2 regions of the Kocuria sp. LUK genome follow, and region 1 is predicted to be linked to the other one. Evidence: riboswitches for the same ligand, from Rfam matches in the RefSeq annotation. Region 1 holds a riboswitch; the other holds the start of a gene.
The links. Region 1 has a riboswitch for glycine ahead of cycA (D-serine/D-alanine/glycine transporter). Riboswitches for the same ligand answer to the same signal wherever they lie in the genome.
Positions count from the first base shown of each region.

Region 1 (5,342 bases):
GTCCCCCTGCCGTTCTACCGGCGCCAGAAGTAGACCCCGAGCCCTGACCGAAAGGACCCCACCATGAGCACCGTCCTGCCCGACCTGCGCTACTCCGCGGAGCACGAGTGGATCGACTCCGCCTCCCCCGCCCGCATCGGCATCAGCCAGGTCGCCGTCGACGCCCTGGGCGACGTCGTCTACCTCGACCTGCCCGAGGCCGGCTCCACCGTCACCGCGGGCGAGGTCTGCGGCGAGGTCGAGTCCACCAAGTCCGTCTCCGAGCTGTTCTCCCCCGTCACGGGCACCGTGGTCGAGGTCAACGCCGAGGCCGTGGACAACCCCGCCGTCCTCAACGAGGACCCCTACGGCGCCGGCTGGCTGTTCACCGTCGAGGTCTCCGAGGAGGGCCCGCTGCTCTCCGCCCAGGAGTACGCCGACGCCAACGGGGGTGAGCTCGGATGAGCGCGGACGCCACCGCCCTGACCTCCGCCCTCGACCAGGACCTCGCCCTGCTCGACCCCGAGGTCGCCGAGCGCATCGACGCCGAGCTGCGCCGCCAGCAGGACGGGCTGGAGATGATCGCCTCGGAGAACCACACCGCCCGCGCCGTGATGCAGGCCCAGGGCTCCGTGCTGACCAACAAGTACGCCGAGGGCTACCCCGGCCGGCGCTACTACGGCGGCTGCGAGCACGTCGACGTGATCGAGCAGCTGGCCGTCGACCGGGTCAAGGACCTGTTCGGCGCCGCCTTCGCCAACGTCCAGCCCCACTCCGGGGCCCAGGCCAACGCCGCGGTGATGCACGCGCTGCTCACCCCCGGGGACACCATCCTCGGGCTCGACCTCGCCCACGGCGGGCACCTGACCCACGGCATGAAGCTGAACTTCTCCGGCAAGCTCTACCGGGTCGTGGCCTACGGCGTGGACGAGGCCACGTGCACGGTGGACATGGACGAGGTCGCCCGCCTGGCCCGGGAGCACCGCCCCCGGCTCATCGTCGCCGGCTGGTCGGCGTACCCGCGTCAGCTGGACTTCGCCGCGTTCCGCCGCATCGCCGACGAGGTGGGCGCCTGGCTCATGGTCGACATGGCCCACTTCGCCGGGCTCGTCGCCGCCGGGCTGCACCCCAGCCCCGTGCCCCACGCCCACGTGGTCACCTCGACCACGCACAAGACCCTGGCAGGTCCCCGGGGCGGGATCATCCTGTCGAACGAGGCCGAGGTCGCCAAGAAGATCAACTCGGCGGTCTTCCCCGGCCAGCAGGGCGGCCCCCTGGAGCACGTGATCGCCGGCAAGGCGGTCGCCTTCGGCATCGCCGCCGGGGAGGAGTTCCGCGACCGCCAGCGGCGCACCCTCGAGGGCGCCCGCCTGCTCGCCGAGCGCCTGCTCGCCCCGGACGTCGCCGAGGCCGGGATCTCCGTGGTCAGCGGAGGCACCGACGTGCACCTGGTCCTCGTGGACCTGCGCGACTCCGAGCTGGACGGCAAGCAGGCCGAGGACCTCCTCGCCCGGGTCGACATCACGGTCAACCGCAACGCGGTGCCCTTCGACCCCCGCCCGCCGATGGTCACCTCCGGGCTGCGCATCGGCACCCCGGCCCTGGCCACCCGCGGCTTCGGGACGGAGGCCTTCGCCGAGGTGGCCGATATCATCGCCGAGACCCTCGTGGCCGGCGCCCGCGCGGGCGCCGGGGGCGTGGACCCGGCGGTGCTGGCCGCCCTCGAGTCCCGCGTCCGGGCGCTGGCCTCGGCGCACCCGCTCTACCCCGGCCTGGCCCCGCTGACCGCGGGCCGCTGAGGACCGGGCCACCGGTTCCCCACCGGGCGGCGCCGGGTGCGCAGGGAGATCCCCTCCGCACCCGGCGCCGCCCCGCACCCCTCTCGTCTGGAGCACATCATGGCCATCAGCGTCTTCGACCTCTTCTCCGTGGGCATCGGCCCCTCGAGCTCCCACACCGTCGGCCCCATGCGCGCCGCCCGCCGCTTCGCCCAGACCCTCGTCGGGCAGGAGCTCCTCGAGCGGACCGCCGGCCTGCGCGTGGACGTCTACGGCTCCCTCGCCGCCACCGGCCGCGGGCACGGCACGTTCACCGCGATCCTCCTCGGCCTCGAGGGCTACGACCCCGAGACCGTGCTGCCCGACCAGGTCGAGGAGCGCCTGGCGGACATCGCCGCCGGCGGCACCCTGCGGCTGTGCGCCGCCCTCGGCCGGCGCAAGGACCTCCCGTACGCCGTGGAGGACATGGTCCAGCACCCGCTGACCGTGCTCGAGCGGCACACCAACGGCATGCGCTTCCAGGCCCTCGACGCGGACGGGGCCGTGCTGGCCGACGAGACCTGGTTCTCGGTCGGCGGCGGGTTCATCGTCCAGGAGGGCGAGGAGGACGCGGCGGCGGCCGAGCTCGACGAGGCCAGCAAGCAGGTCCCGCACCCGTTCCGCACCGCGCGGGAGCTCCTGGCGCACTGCCGGGCCACGGGCCTGTCCATCAGCGACGTGATGCTGGCCGACGAGCGCACCTGGCGCACCGAGGAGGAGATCCGGGCGGGGCTGCTGCACATCTGGGACGTCATGGAGCAGTGCAAGGACTCCAGCCTGCGCCGCACCGGCACCCTGCCGGGCGGGCTCAAGGTCGCCCGCCGGGCCCCGGCCTGGCACGACCGGCTGCGCCGGGAGGACCCGGACCGGGACCCGTCCTACTGGCAGGAGTGGGTGAACCTCGTGGCTCTGGCCGTCAACGAGGAGAACGCCTCCGGCGGGCGGGTCGTCACCGCCCCGACCAACGGGGCGGCCGGGATCATCCCCGCCGTGCTGTTCTACGCCACCCACTACGCCCCCGAGATCCGGCGGGCGATGGCCGGCGGGGACGCCGAGGAGCTGCGGCGGGTCCGCGAGTCCGTCGTGGTCCGCTTCCTGCTGGCCGCCGGCGCCGTGGGCGTCCTGTACAAGGAGCAGGCCTCCATCTCCGGGGCCGAGGTCGGCTGCCAGGGCGAGGTCGGCTCCGCCTCCTCGATGGCCGCCGGCGGCCTGGCCGAGGTCCTCGGCGGGACCCCGGAGCAGGTGGAGAACGCCGCGGAGATCGCCATGGAGCACAACCTCGGCCTGACCTGCGACCCCATCGGCGGGCTCGTGCAGGTGCCCTGCATCGAGCGCAACGCGATCGCCGCCGCCAAGGCCATCAACGCCGCGAAGATGGCGCTGTGGGGCGACGGCACCCACCGGGTGAGCCTCGACGAGGTCATCGTCACCATGCGCGAGACCGGCAAGGACATGAGCCACAAGTACAAGGAGACCGCGCTCGGCGGACTGGCCGTCAACGTCGTCGAGTGCTGAGCCGCGCACCGCGAGCTCCCCTGCCCCTCCCGGCCCCGTCCGGCGCCCCTCCGGGGACGCCGGGCGGGGCCGTCGCGCTCCGCACCGCGCGGACGTGCCGTGCCGCGGGCACGGTCGCGACCTGCGACGACACGGCAGAACGGCCGAGTTGTGCGCTGCGGCACACCCGGCCTATGGTGTGACTGCAGTCACAGCACAGCCGTGGACGTGCGGCGGGAGAGTCCCGCTCAGCAGTCGTGGAGCGGGCGCCGTAGGAGCAATTCCTCCCCGGGAAACTCTCAGGCCCCCGTACCGCCGCACCGAGGCGCATCTGGAAAGTGGCGCGGAGCACCTCCGCGCACGCCGAAGGAGCAAGCCCCACCCCCAGTCCGGGAGGGCGGAAACTCTCAGGCAGAGCAACAGATCGGGGAGGACCCACGGACCGCGCGGCAGGGCCGCGCCGAGCACTGGAGTTCTCCCGAGACATGACGATCACCGCTCCCCTCCCCACGACCACCCGCCCGGGTGGAGGGGCGCCCGCCGACCGTCACCCCGGCACCGACTCCCGTCACGGCACGACGCTGCCCGCCGCAGGGCCCGGCACAGGCCGTTCCCGTTCCCCCCGCGGGGAGCGGTGGGCCCTGTCCGCACCCCGGCGCGGTCCTGCACCGGTGCAGCACCCCGTTCCGTGTTCCGCGAGGAACCGACAGGAAGAGACCACGTCATGAGCTCAGCCACGCAGCAGCCCCATCTCGAGAGAGCCCTGTCCAGCCGCCACATCCAGCTCATCGCCATCGGCGGCGCCATCGGCACCGGCCTGTTCATGGGCTCGGGCAAGACCATCTCCGTCGCCGGGCCCGCGGTGATCTTCGTCTACATGCTCATCGGCTTCATGCTCTTCTTCGTCATGCGGGCGATGGGCGAGCTGCTGCTGAGCAACACCGAGTACAAGAACTTCTCCGACTTCGCCGGGGACCTCCTGGGCCCCTGGGCCTCGTACTTCACGGGGTGGACCTACTGGTTCTGCTGGGTGGTCACCGGGATCGCGGACGTGGTCGCGATCGCCCACTACGTCTCCTTCTGGTGGCCCGACCTGCCGCTGTGGATCCCCGCGGTCTCCTGCGTCGTGCTCCTGCTGGCGCTGAACCTCCCGACGGTGCGCGCCTTCGGGGAGACCGAGTTCTGGTTCGCCCTGATCAAGATCGTCGCCATCCTCGCCCTGATCGTCGTCGGCCTGGTCATGATCATCACCGGCTTCGAGACCGACGGCGCCCGCGCGTCGGTGAGCAACCTGTGGGCGCACGGCGGCATGTTCCCCACCGGCTTCATGGGCTTCGTGGCCGGCTTCCAGATCGCCGTGTTCGCCTTCGTGGGCATCGAGCTGGTCGGCGCCACCGCGGCCGAGGCCAAGGACCCCGAGGTGACCCTGCCGCGGGCGGTGAACTCGATCCCGGTCCGCATCCTCGTCTTCTACGTGGGTGCGCTGATCGTGCTCATGGCCGTGCGCCCCTGGACCACCTACAGCGCCGCCGAGTCGCCGTTCGTGGGCATGTTCGCCCTCGCGGGCCTCGTCGGGGCCGCCGGCGTGGTGAACTTCGTGGTCCTCACCTCGGCGACCTCCTCGGCGAACTCCGGCATCTACTCGACCTCGCGCATGGTCTACGGCCTGGCCCAGGAGGGCGACGCGCCGAAGGCCTTCGGCCGGCTCTCGACCCGCAGGGTCCCCCGCAACGCCCTGCTGTTCTCCTGCATGTTCCTGCTCGCCGGCGTCGTGCTGCTCTACGCGGAGGGCAGCGTCGCGGCGGCCTTCACCATGGTGACCACCGTCTCGGCCCTGTGCTTCATGTTCGTGTGGTCGATCATCCTGATCAGCTACATCGTCTACCGGCGCCGCCGTCCGCAGGTCCACGCCGCGAGCGCGTTCAAGATGCCCGGCGGGACGTTCATGCCCTGGGTGGTCCTGGCGTTCTTCGGGTTCGTCCTCTGGGCGCTGACCACGCAGCCGGACACCCGCACGGCGCTGCTGCTCACCCCGCTGTGGTTCGCGGTCCT
Region 1 is NZ_JAJMZI010000004.1:341,471-346,812, reverse strand. It holds gene gcvT (glycine cleavage system aminomethyltransferase GcvT) at 1-33, shown strand, start outside; gene gcvH (glycine cleavage system protein GcvH) at 64-444, shown strand; gene glyA (serine hydroxymethyltransferase) at 441-1,778, shown strand; gene LQU92_RS09510 (L-serine ammonia-lyase) at 1,878-3,311, shown strand; glycine riboswitch at 3,515-3,615, shown strand; gene cycA (D-serine/D-alanine/glycine transporter) at 4,015-5,342, shown strand, end outside.

Region 2 (5,342 bases), on a different contig from region 1:
CGCGGGCGCGGACGCGGCCTGCGCCTCGAGCGCGGCGCGGCCGGTGAACGGGCCCTCCTTGGTCCGCAGGGCCGCCTCGACGAGCCGGCCGAGGCCGGCCTCGGCGGCGGTGGTCCCCGTGCCCAGCTCGTGGCCGTAGAGCGGCATCCCGGCCTCCAGGCGCAGGGAGTCGCGGGCGGCCAGGCCCGCGGGCACCACGCCCCGGTCCTCCCCCGCCGCCAGCAGCGCGTCCCAGACCGTGCGGGCGTGCTCGGGGGCCGTGTACAGCTCGAAGCCGTCCTCGCCGGTGTACCCGGTGCGGGCCACCAGCGCGGGCACGCCCGCGACCTCGGTGGGCACGCACGCGTAGTAGCGCAGGGCGCGCACGGCCTCCGCGTCGGCGCAGCCGGCGGCGAGCAGGACGTCCTCGGCCGCAGGGCCCTGGATAGCCACGAGGGCCGTGGCCTCCGTGCGGTCCTCGACGACGACGTCGAAGCCCTCCGCCCGCGCGCGCAGCTCCCGCAGCGCGGTCGCCGTGTTGGCGGCGTTGGGCACCACGAGGAAGCGGTCCTCGGCGAGGCGGTAGGTGATCAGGTCGTCGAGCACCCGCCCGTCCTCGTCCACGAGCAGGGTGTACTTGGCGCGGCCGGGGGCCAGGGCGCTCATCCGGGAGACGAGCGCCGCGTCCAGGAACTGCGCCGCCTGCGGGCCCTCGACCGCGACCTCGCCCATGTGGGAGAGGTCGAAGAGCCCGGCGGCCCGGCGCACCGCGTGGTGCTCGGCGACGTCGTTCGCGTACTTCAGCGGCATCTGCCAGCCGCCGAAGTCGGTGAACACGGCACCCGCCTCCCGGTGGGCGGCCTCGAGCGGGGTGGTGCGGGCGCTCACCGGGCGGCCTCCTGCTCCAGGGCCTCCTCGCGCTCGGCGCGCTCGGCGGCGGCGAACGCCTCGATCGGCGGGCAGCTGCAGACCAGGTTGCGGTCGCCGGCGGCGTTCTCGACCCGGCCCACGGGCGACCAGTACTTGCCCAGGCGCAGCTCGGGCAGGGGGTAGGCGGCCAGGGAGCGCGGGTAGGCCCGGTCCCAGTCGTCGGCGGTGAGCACCTCGGCCGTGTGCGGTGCGTGGCGCAGCACGGAGTCCTCCACCGCGACCTCCCCCTCGGCGACGGCCGTCATCTCGGCGTGGACGGCGCGCATCGCGTCGACGAAGCGGTCCAGCTCGGCGAGGTTCTCCGACTCGGTCGGCTCGACCATCAGCGTGCCCGCGACGGGGAACGCGAGGGTCGGGGCGTGGAAGCCGTAGTCGATCAGCCGCTTGCACACGTCCTCGGCGGTGACCCCGGAGGCCTTGGTCAGCGGGCGCAGGTCGAGGATGCACTCGTGGGCGACGAACCCGCCGGGGCCCGTGTAGAGCGTCGGGAAGACGTCGGCCAGGCGCGCCGAGACGTAGTTCGCCGCCAGGATGGCGGTGCGCGAGGACTCGGTGAGGCCCTGCCCGCCGGTCATGGCGATGTACATCCAGGAGATCGGCAGCACCCCGGCGGAGCCCCAGCGGGCCTGGGAGACCGGGAATGCCTCGGCCTCCGGGTCGGCCGCGGCGGCCGCCGGGTCCTCGGGCAGGAACGGCACGAGGTGCTCGGCCACCGCGACGGGGCCCACGCCGGGCCCGCCGCCGCCGTGGGGGATGCAGAAGGTCTTGTGCAGGTTCAGGTGGGAGACGTCCCCGCCGAAGCGCCCGGGCCGGGCCAGGCCCATGAGGGCGTTGAGGTTGGCGCCGTCGACGTAGACCTGGCCGCCGGCCTCGTGCACGGCGGCGCAGACCTCGGTGACCTGCTCCTCGAACACCCCGTGGGTCGAGGGGTAGGTGATCATGATCCCGGCGAGCTCGTCGCCGGTCTGCGCGATCCGCTCCCGCAGGTCCGCCATGTCCACCGAGCCGTCGGCGGCGGTGGCGACGACGACGACCTTGAGGTCGGCCAGCACGGCCGAGGCCGCGTTGGTGCCGTGGGCGGAGGAGGGGATGAGGATGGTCTTGCGCTGCCGGTCGCCGCGGGAGAGGTGGTAGCGGCGGATCGCGAGCAGCCCGGCCAGCTCGCCCTGGGAGCCGGCGTTGGGCTGGACGGACACGGCGGCGTAGCCGGTGATCTCGGTCAGCCACGTCTCGAGCTGGCCGATGAGCTCCTGCCAGCCCAGGGTCTGGTCCTCGGGGGCCAGCGGGTGGATCGAGGCGAGCTCGGGCCAGCTGATCGGCTCCATCTCGGCGGCGGCGTTGAGCTTCATGGTGCACGAGCCCAGCGGGATCATCGTGCGGTCCAGGGCCAGGTCCTTGTCCGCGAGCCCGCGCAGCCAGCGCATCATGGCGGTCTCGGAGCGGTGGGTGTTGAACACCGGGTGGGCGAGGTAGCCGTCGGTGCGCAGCAGGGCCGCGGGCAGCGCCCACGCGTCCTGCGGCGCGTCCTGCTCGGGGGCGGCGGCGCCGAAGGCCGCGAGCACGGCGTCGACGTCGCGCTCGTCGTGCGGCTCGCCCAGGGAGACGGAGACCCGGTCGGCGTCGACGCGGCGCAGGTTGATCCCCCGCTCGGCGGCGGCGGCGACCACGGCGTCGGCGCGTCCGGGGACCTGCGCGAGGACGGTGTCGAAGAAGTGCTCGTGCACCACGGTGGTGCCGGCGGCGGCCAGGCCCGTGGCGAGGCGGGCGGCGAGCCCGTGCACGCGCTCGGCGATGGCACGCAGCCCGTCGGGGCCGTGGTAGGCGGCATAGGCGCCGGCCACGACGGCCAGCAGCGCCTGGGCGGTGCAGATGTTGGAGGTGGCCTTCTCGCGGCGGATGTGCTGCTCGCGGGTCTGCAGCGCGAGCCGGTAGGCGGGCCGGCCGGAGGAGTCGGTGGACACGCCCACGAGGCGGCCCGGCAGGTTGCGCTCGAAGCCCTTGCGGCAGGCGATGAACGCGGCGTGGGGGCCGCCGAAGAACAGGGGCACCCCGAAGCGCTGGGCGGAGCCGACGGCGATGTCCACGCCCTGCTCCCCCGGGGAGCGCAGCAGGGTCAGCGCCAGCAGGTCGGTGGTCGCGGTCACGAGCGCGCCGGCGGCACGGGCCTGCTCGACGCGGGGGCCCAGCTCGGCGACGTCGCCGTCGACGCCGACGTGGGCGAGGACCACGCCGAAGAACTCGCCCTCGGGCAGCTGCGCGGTGAGGTCCGCGACGACGAGCTCGACGCCCACGGCCCGGCAGCGCCCGCGCAGCACCGCGAGGGTCTGCGGCAGGGTGCGGGCGTCGACGAGCACCCGGTCGCTCGTCGAGCGCCGGTTGGCGCGGCGCATCATGAGCACCGCCTCGGCCACGGCCGAGGACTCGTCCAGCAGGGAGGCGTTGGCGAGGTCGAGGCCGGTGAGGTCCATGACCGCGTTCTGGAAGGTGAGCAGGGCCTCGAGCCGGCCCTGGGAGATCTCCGGCTGGTACGGGGTGTAGGAGGTGTACCAGGCGGGGTTCTCGAGGATGTTGCGCCGCAGCACCGGCGGGGTCACGGTCTCGGCGTAGCCCTGACCGATCATCTGGGTCATCACGCGGTTCTTGGCCGCGATCCGGCGCAGGGCCGCGAGGGCCTCGTGCTCCGACATCGGCGCGGGCAGGCGCAGCGGGGCGTCGGCGACGATCCCGCGCGGGACGGCGCGGGCGACGAGGTCGTCGAGGTCGGCCGCGCCGACCGTCTCGAGCATGGTCCGGGTCTCGGCCGCGTCGGGGCCGAGGTGGCGTGCCAGGAAGGACAAGGTCAGCTCCTCGTTCTCGAGGCCCCGGTCGGGGCCCGTCCGGTCTCCCCGCTCTGTTCGCTGACCTGAGAGTTTTCGCCGCCCGGGGGCGGCCTGCACCGTCGGTGGCCGGCACCCCCGGCCGGTGGCCGGGGAGGCGGGACCTCTTCAGAGTGGCCTGCTCGCGGCGGTTCTGGGGCCTGAGAGATTCCCGGGGAGGAGTTGCTCCTTCGGCGCCGGTCCCGCCCTCCGCGGGCGGTCCCGGACTCTCCCGCCGCGCGTGGTCGGCCGAGATGTGGTTGTGCCTCCAGTGTCGCACAGATGCCCCGCCGCTCCCCCGCCCCGGACGGATCCGCCGGGAGGCCCGGGCAACGGCACGAGGCCCCGGACGCGGTGCGTCCGGGGCCTCGGCAGGGCGCACCCGCGAGGGGTGCGTCCGGAGGTGCTACTTGAGGGTGACGGTGGCGCCGGCGCCCTCGAGGGCCTCCTTGGCCTTGTCCGCGGTCTCCTTGTTGGCGCCCTCGAGCACGGCCTTGGGGGCCGAGTCCACGAGGTCCTTGGCCTCCTTGAGGCCGAGGGAGGTCAGCGCGCGGACCTCCTTGATGACCTGGATCTTCTTGTCGCCGGCGGCCTCGAGGACGACGTCGAACTCGGTCTGCTCCTCGGCCTCCTCGGCGGCACCGGCGGCCGGGGCGGCCGCACCGGCGACGGCCACGGGGGCGGCGGCGGTGACGTCGAAGGTCTCCTCGAACGCCTTGACGAACTCGGAGAGCTCGATCAGGGAGAGCTCCTTGAAGGCGTCGATCAGTTCTTCGGTGGTGAGCTTGGCCATGGTTGTGGCTCCTTTTCGATGGGGTGTCCCGACCGGGTTCGTCGGCGCGGGACGGGACGTTTCCGTGGTGAGAATGTGCCTCGCGGCGGGTGCTGGTTAGGCGCCCTGCTCCTCGACCTTGGCGCGCAGCGCCTCCGCGGTGCGGACGGTCTTGGACAGCGGGGCCTGGAACAGCGCGGCGGCCTTGGACAGCGACGCCTGGGCGGCGCCGGCGACCTTGGCGAGCAGCACCTCGCGGGACTCGAGGTCCGCGAGCTGCTTGATCTCGGCCTCGCTGAGCGCCTTGCCCTCGAGGTAGCCGCCCTTGACCACGAGCTGCGGGTTCGCCTTGGCGAAGTCACGCAGGCTCTTGGCGGCCTCGACGGGGTCGCCCGAGACGAAGGCGATGGCGCTCGGGCCGGCGAGCTGGCCGTCGAACGCGTCGATGCCCAGCTCCTTGGCCGCGATCGCGGTCAGCGTGTTCTTCACCACGGCGTATTCGGCGTTCTCACCGAGCGAGCGGCGCAGCTCCTTGAGCTGGGCCACGGTGAGACCGCGGTACTCAGTCAGGACAGCAGCGTCCGAGTTGGAGAACAGCTCCTTCAACTCGGCGACCGCGGCTGCCTTTTCCGGGTTCGCCATGGTACTCCTTCCGGTCTTCGATGCCGGTGCGCTGCCGAGGGGTCCCGGACACGGAAAAGGCCCCGCGCAGATGCCCGGGGCCGGCCGCTGCGGGCCGTGGAGAGGCGCGCGCGGCTGTGCTGGTTCACCTGCGCTGGCCGTTCCGGAAACGGAACTCTTACGGC
Region 2 is NZ_JAJMZI010000011.1:6,157-11,498, reverse strand. It holds gene gcvT (glycine cleavage system aminomethyltransferase GcvT) at 1-867, opposite strand, end outside; gene gcvP (aminomethyl-transferring glycine dehydrogenase) at 864-3,746, opposite strand; glycine riboswitch at 3,904-4,009, opposite strand; gene rplL (50S ribosomal protein L7/L12) at 4,171-4,557, opposite strand; gene rplJ (50S ribosomal protein L10) at 4,654-5,178, opposite strand.
Region 2: another riboswitch for glycine. It lies ahead of gcvP (aminomethyl-transferring glycine dehydrogenase); the one in region 1 lies ahead of cycA (D-serine/D-alanine/glycine transporter).